DNA from 2 places in the Bradyrhizobium sp. B097 genome. Region 2 is predicted to be linked to the other one. Evidence: riboswitches for the same ligand, from Rfam matches in the RefSeq annotation. Region 2 holds a riboswitch; the other holds the start of a gene.
What was found. A riboswitch is a leader RNA that binds a small molecule or an ion and turns the genes downstream of it on or off. The one in region 2 is predicted to bind glycine.
Positions count from the first base shown of each region.

Region 1: linked by a shared signal. The riboswitch ahead of gcvT (glycine cleavage system aminomethyltransferase GcvT) and the one ahead of AAFG07_RS33040 (FAD-dependent oxidoreductase) in region 2 are both predicted to bind glycine.

Region 1 is NZ_CP152412.1:3,460,240-3,463,714, reverse strand. Features, by position in the region: gene alaS (alanine--tRNA ligase) at 1-822, opposite strand, end outside; glycine riboswitch at 1,025-1,113, shown strand; gene gcvT (glycine cleavage system aminomethyltransferase GcvT) at 1,255-2,400, shown strand; gene gcvH (glycine cleavage system protein GcvH) at 2,421-2,786, shown strand; gene gcvP (aminomethyl-transferring glycine dehydrogenase) at 2,809-3,475, shown strand, end outside.
Region 2 is NZ_CP152412.1:7,190,541-7,194,015, forward strand. Features, by position in the region: gene AAFG07_RS33025 (Xaa-Pro peptidase family protein) at 1-22, opposite strand, end outside; gene AAFG07_RS33030 (hypothetical protein) at 468-824, opposite strand; gene AAFG07_RS33035 (Lrp/AsnC family transcriptional regulator) at 1,141-1,593, shown strand; partial or broken gene AAFG07_RS33040 (FAD-dependent oxidoreductase) at 1,831-1,953, opposite strand; glycine riboswitch at 2,021-2,113, opposite strand; glycine riboswitch at 2,114-2,199, opposite strand; gene AAFG07_RS33045 (aminotransferase class IV) at 2,993-3,475, shown strand, end outside.

The DNA of each region.
Region 1 (3,475 bases), 3.7 Mb from region 2:
CCGGTATGACGCCACGTTCTGCGCGTTCGGCCCATGGCCGAGGGCCGAGGCGGCCGCATCGATCAGATGGCGGAACAGATCGGTCTCGAACACGCTCTCGACGCCCTGCAGGATGGCCGCCATGCGCTCCAGCCCCATGCCGGTGTCGATCGAGGGACGCGGCAGCGCCACGCGCTCCTCCTTCGTCACCTGCTCGTACTGCATGAACACCAGATTCCAGAATTCGAGGAAGCGATCGCCGTCCTCCTCCGGGCTGCCCGGAGGTCCGCCCCAGATATGCTCGCCGCGATCGATGAAGATCTCGGAGCACGGACCGCACGGGCCGGTATCGCCCATCGCCCAGAAATTGTCCGAGGTCGCGATGCGGATGATACGATCGTCCGAGAAGCCCGCGATCTTCTTCCAGTAGCCGGCGGCCTCGTCGTCGGTGTGGTAGACGGTGACGAGCAGCTTGTCCTTCTTCAGCCCGAAATCCTTGGTGATCAGATTCCAGGCGAGCTCGATCGCGCGCTCCTTGAAGTAGTCGCCGAACGAGAAGTTGCCGAGCATCTCGAAGAAGGTGAGATGCCGCGCGGTGTAGCCGACATTGTCGAGGTCGTTATGCTTGCCGCCGGCGCGCACGCACTTCTGCGACGTCGTGGCGCGTTGATAGCCGCGCTTCTCGACGCCGGTGAAGACGTTCTTGAACTGCACCATGCCGGCATTGGTGAACATCAGGGTCGGGTCGTTGCGCGGAACCAGCGGCGACGACGCCACGATCTCGTGGCCGTTCTCCTTGAAGAAGTTCAGAAATGTCGACCTGATGTCGTTGACGCTGCTCATGTTCATCCAATCGGAAAAAGGGGCCGGCCAGCCGCAAAAAGGCGTCATTTTCCGGCCGAACGCTTTTAGACATTGCCAGCTGCGGTGTCCAGAAACTGTGCAGGCGGATCATGGGCTTGCCGCGGCAGCACAAAGCCCATTGGATAGCAGCGAGAGCTGCGTTGACAGTCTTGGTGGCGCCGTGTTTTCTACCTACCTGTTATTAGTCACGTCGGGAGAGACCGGCCTTACCGCCGGCGCCGAAGGAGCAACCGCCCCGGAAACTCTCAGGCAAAAGGACCGCGTGACGTCTAACATCTGGAAAGAGGCGCTGGGGTTCTCCCCGATGCGTCCGCCGACGGGATAATACTCTCAGGCACAGCGACAGATGGGGCTTTCTGCAGGTTTCTCAAGGGGAAATAGGTCCCCGGCGGGAACCGCGAGGGCCCTGTGATGCTTGCGCGCGAAACCTCCCCGCTGAAACAGACCCCGCTGCACGCGCTGCATCTGGCGCGCGGCGCCAAGATGGTGCCGTTCGCCGGCTATGACATGCCGGTGCAATACACCGCCGGCGTGCTGAAGGAACATCTCCACACCCGCAAGGAAGCCGGCCTGTTCGACGTGTCCCACATGGGACAGCTCGTGCTGAAGGCCAAATCCGGCAAGGTCGGCGACGCGGCGCTCGCACTGGAAAAACTGGTGCCGCAGGACATCGCCGGCATCGCGCCGGGACGGCAGCGCTACGCGCAATTCACCAACGACGACGGCGGCCTGCTCGACGACCTGATGGTGGCGAATTTCGGCGATCACCTGTTCCTGGTGGTCAACGCCGCCTGCAAGGCCGAGGACGAGGCCCATCTGCGCGCGCATCTCTCCGAAGCGTGCGAAATCGTGTCGCTGGCCGATCGCGCGCTGATCGCGCTGCAGGGGCCGAAAGCCGAATCGGCGCTGGCGAAACTTTGCCCAGATGTCAGTTCGATGAAATTCATGGACGCCGGACCGCGCCGCCTCAGTGACATTGACTGTTTCGTCTCGCGCTCCGGCTATACCGGCGAGGACGGTTTTGAGATTTCCGCGCCCGCAGACAAGGCGGAGGCTCTGGTCACTGCACTGCTGGACAATCCCGATGTACTGCCGATCGGGCTCGGCGCACGCGACAGCCTTCGGCTCGAGGCCGGGCTTTGCCTCTATGGCCACGATATCGACACCACGACGACGCCGGTCGAAGGCGCGCTGGAATGGTCGGTGCAGAAGATTCGCCGCAGCGGCGGCGCCCGCGCCGGCGGTTTTCCGGGCGCTGACAAGATTCTCACCCAATTCGCACAAGGCGCTTCCCGCCGCCGTGTCGGCCTGAAGCCCGATGGCCGCGCGCCGGTGCGCGAAGGCGCCGCGCTGTTTGCCGATCCGACCTCAACCGAGCCAATCGGCAAGGTGACCTCGGGCGGCTTCGGCCCGAGCCTCAATGCGCCGGTTGCGATGGGCTATCTGCCCACCGCCCTCTCCGCCGTCGGCACCACGGTTTTCGCCGAAGTGCGCGGCCAGCGGCTGCCGCTCAAGGTCGCCGCCACGCCCTTCGTTCCCAATACCTACAAACGCTAAACGCCAAAGGACCGATCCCCATGACGACGCTGTACACGTCCGACCACGAATGGCTCCGCATCGAGGGCGACGTCGCCACGATCGGCATCACCGATTACGCGCAGTCGCAGCTCGGCGACGTCGTGTTCGTCGAGCTGCCCAAGGTCGGCCGCAGCCTGAAGAAGGCCGAGGCCGCTGCCGTCGTCGAATCCGTCAAGGCCGCCTCCGACGTCTACGCGCCGATCACCGGCGAAGTGATCGAGGTCAACGAGGCGCTCGCGGCCGAGCCCGCGCTGGTCAATTCGGATGCCGGCGGCAAGGCCTGGTTCTTCAAGCTGAAGATATCAGACAAGGGCGAACTCGGCGGCCTGATGGATGAGGCCGCCTACGCCGCGCACACCGCCTGAGGATCACCCCAAGGATTAGCCCATGAACGCGCCCTTCAAGCCGATCAACGAAGCCGCCACCGATTTCGTCCGCCGACACATCGGACCATCCCCGCGCGACATCAACGCGATGTTGGAGACGGTCGGCGCCGCGAGCCTGCAGGCGCTGATGAATGAGACGCTGCCGGCGTCGATCCTTCAGAAGGCGCCGCTCGATCTCGGCCGGGCGCTGAGCGAAACCGAAGCGCTCGCGCATATGAGCGAGCTCGCCGCGCAGAACCAGGTGTTCACCTCGCTGATCGGCCAGGGCTATTCCGGCACCATCCTGCCCGCGGTGATCCAGCGCAACATCCTGGAGAACCCGGCCTGGTACACCGCCTATACGCCGTATCAGCCGGAGATCAGCCAGGGCCGGCTCGAGGCCCTCTTCAATTTCCAGACCATGATCTGCGATCTCACCGGGCTCGATGTCGCCAACGCCTCGCTGCTCGACGAGGCGACCGCGGCGGCCGAAGCGATGGCGCTCGCCGAACGCCACTCGCAGGTGAAGGCGAAGGTGTTCTTCGTCGACAAGGAAGTGCATCCGCAGACGCTGGCTGTGATGCGCACGCGCGCCGCCCCATTGGGCTGGGCGCTCGTCGTCGGCGATCCCCTGACCGAGCTCGACAAGGCCGACGTGCTCGGCGCGCTGCTGCAATATCCCGGCACGA
Region 2 (3,475 bases):
AGGACGGGATCGTGCTCGACATCTTTATTGCTCCATGGAATGGCCGATTACACCAAACGGTGACACGGACCGCCTTCTCCGCGCTCCAGGCACACTCACGCCATTACCGCTTCTCGGAAGACCAGCGAGCGGCCTAATCCCGGCCACGCGACGACGAACGCGTCGTGGATACTGGATGACAACGGCGCGCTCGCGGGGATGAACACGGCGCCATGCCCTCTCGAGATCAACAGCCAGTCTTTTGCGGGCTGGCTCCTCCGGCGCCGACACATCCCGTGAGCTCCTTGGCTCGGTGTTGCTTCCCCTGCTTCGCAAGCACTACCTTGATGATATGCCTTATATACCAGCTATATTAGAGCTACCATATTTATCGCGCGGGTCAACCTGGAACAGATATGGCAACGCTGTTATCCGGGTTGCTGTACCACGCGAGATTGGCGAGCTCACCGATGGTGCGACTGACGCTCTCATGAAAGCGCGCAGGTGCAACGCCAGGCCAGGTAATTGCGAAGAACACGGTCACTGTTCAAACAGGTGTTCGGCCGTAACCGGTAAAACTGAAACCGGTGGACGATCGACACACGTGAAAGCGGGCCGGAGGCGTCGCTGCGGTGCTTCAGGAACAGGACCCTTGAGCCGGGTTGTCCGGGCGCGAATTGGCGGACTGGCAGCGGATTTAAGATCCGGGTGTTGCCCCCGCGGGCCGAAGAGTGCGGTCTTCGGCCGATTTCGGCGGTGACCTCGCTGGCTCTTTCCTGGGCTGACACATCAGCCTGACAAAGCGCCTGCCAACAGTGTTCTTCCAGGACGATATTTTCACTCATAAGCAACAGCTCCACGATTTCGGCTCCGGCGCAGCGTTCCTGGTGTCAACCATTCGTGGGCCCGTTGGCTCGGGACGCCCGGGACGCCCGAGCCTTCTTTTCGCGGCCTTTAGTTGGGTCGATTGGCCGGCGCAGCTGTTCGGCTGGCCCCCAACGGTTCAGACCGCAGGACGGAATAGAGTTTGGTTGCAAAATGCGCAGCCCGGTGAAACAAGCACCGCAGGATCGATGCAACCTAGAAAATTCGCTCGCTGATTTCGATACCAATGCGGTGCCTCGCGATTGGAACCCTTTAAGAGATAGCCGGGTGCGGCAAATGGACGACCTGGATCGACGAATTCTTGCGACCCTGCAGAGAAACAACCAGCTTTCCTTTGCCGAGCTCGCGGAAGCCGTGGGCTCGTCTCCAGCCTCGTGCATGCGACGGGTGAACAAGCTGCGTTCGAATGGCGTGATAGTTGCGGATATCTCGCTCGTCGATCCGAAAGCGCTCGGCAAATCGCTGACTGTCGTTGTCACAGTTCAACTCGACCGGGAGCGGCTTGACCTTGTGGACGATTTCAAACGCGCAATGCGCGCCGCCAATGAGGTCAGCCAGTGCTACATGGTCACCGGCGATGCCGATTTCGTTCTGGTCGTTACCGTCGACGACGTTGAGGCGTTCGACCTCTTCGTGAAGACGAAGCTTTACACAAATCCGAACGTACGGAAATTCCAGAGCATGATCACGCTTGATCGCGTTAAATTCGAGCCGAGAATCAGGGTGTAGCGGGAACGAGGCAAATCAACGGCCTCTCGATATCGAACTGTCCGCTGAATCATTCGGGCTCGAAAGCACGAACGTCCCAGGCTCGCTCTATCGTTCCCGCGGCTCGCGCAGGCCGGTTCGCAATATTCCCTGGAAGAGCTGGGTTGCGATCGGCCGGCAGCTCCTCCAAGGGGATCAGCTGCTCACACCGGCATTGGCAGTGCCGCCCACCAGCCCCGCGGCCATTTCCGCCGTTATGCATGACAGTAGCTGACCGCCATCTGCAAATGACGTTTCCATTGCCGGATAACGGTGGCGATCGATCACGGTCACCTGGTGGCCACGTTGCAACAGCGCGTAAGCCGTTGTGACGCCAGCGATGCCTGCACCTGAACGATGATATGGGACGTTATCTCTCCAACAGCAGGGTTCGGCCTTCCGCCAGTCCTGGCCTCCATCTGTCTTCTACCTGAGAGATTTTTCCTCGCTGCGAGAGGATCCCCTTCGGTGAGCGCCGATCGCGGCTGCTCTTCAGATTGTTCGGCATTGGAAGTCCTTTTGCCTGAGAGTTTCCTGGGGGTGCTCCGTCGGCGCACCTTCGACAGGTGCCTCTCCTATCCAAGCCTTGAGAACGGCTATTCCATTTCCGGATCATCTGCCGCGCAGGGCTCTATTCTCACATGCGTCTCCTCGTAATGCCGGATGCCAAATCGCGTTCATGCTTCGAGTTCTCGCACTTCGCAGGCACGCCAGACCGGCCGCAACGGCTCTTCAGTGCGCCGCGGCGCGATCAATGACATATTTGGCAGTAGATTTGCGCCAAAATGCTCCGGTCGATGAAATAGACGGTACAAAGAACGACGCAAGTCATGGCAAAGACTTCTTGAGGCGTAACCCGCACGAGGCGATCGCAAGAACCAGCCCCTACCGGGCCGTCCGCGCTTCAGGCCGACAGCCCGGCTGGTACGCGGTGCCCCAAGGGACCGGACCGCGTCATTGTCCCACGGGCTCTTCTGTCTGTGGGCCTTTCAACTTCAGCGACGGCAACGGCGCTATCGCCACCCTGCCCTTTGCGTTCAAAGAGCGTGGAATTGATGAAACCACCGGGTCGCGGCAGAGCCCCGAAGAAGGTCATCGCCACGAGCCGCACGCCGGGCGGCTTGCTCTCGCTCTTCTTGAGAAGCCCGACGCCGCAAAAGCAACCCACGAAACGCTGGTCTCGGGAAGCGGGCGATGCATGAATTCATCCACGACGACAGGCAATTTGGAGCGTTCGTTGCGCATATGGCCTGCAATTGATTTCCAGGCACCGGCAAGACGTGAGAACCAGAAGCGGCTGCCGACGGGAAGTTGCGATTTGGTGACGGACCGTACCGCGGCGGCAAGGCAAATCGCCCGGAGAACCACCGTGAAGATCACACTGACTGACGCCGCAAATGCGCTGCCAGGCACCGAACAGAATCACATTGACCGGCGTCGTTATCCTCACGGCATAGCATTCATGGATGGTCAGTATCTTCCTGTGTCCCAGGCCAAAGTTTCGGTGCTGGACTATGGCTTCCTTCACTCCGATGCAACCTATGATACTGCACATGTGTGGGAGGGGCGGTTCTTCCGCCTCAATCTCCATTTGGACCGGTTCTGGCGCAGTGTGGAGCGCCTTCGTATGAAACTCCCGTACAGCCGCGACGAGGTGGAGGAGATCCTCCACAATTGTGTGGCGCTCTCGGGTCACAAGTCCGCGTATGTAGAGATGATCTGCACACGCGGATCGTCGCCGACCTTCAGCCGTGATCCGCGCCAGGCGGAGAACCGCTTCATCGCGTTTGCCGTGCCCTTCGGTTCCGTCGCCAGCAAGGAGCAACTCGAACGCGGGCTGCATGTTTCGATCAGCGGGACTATT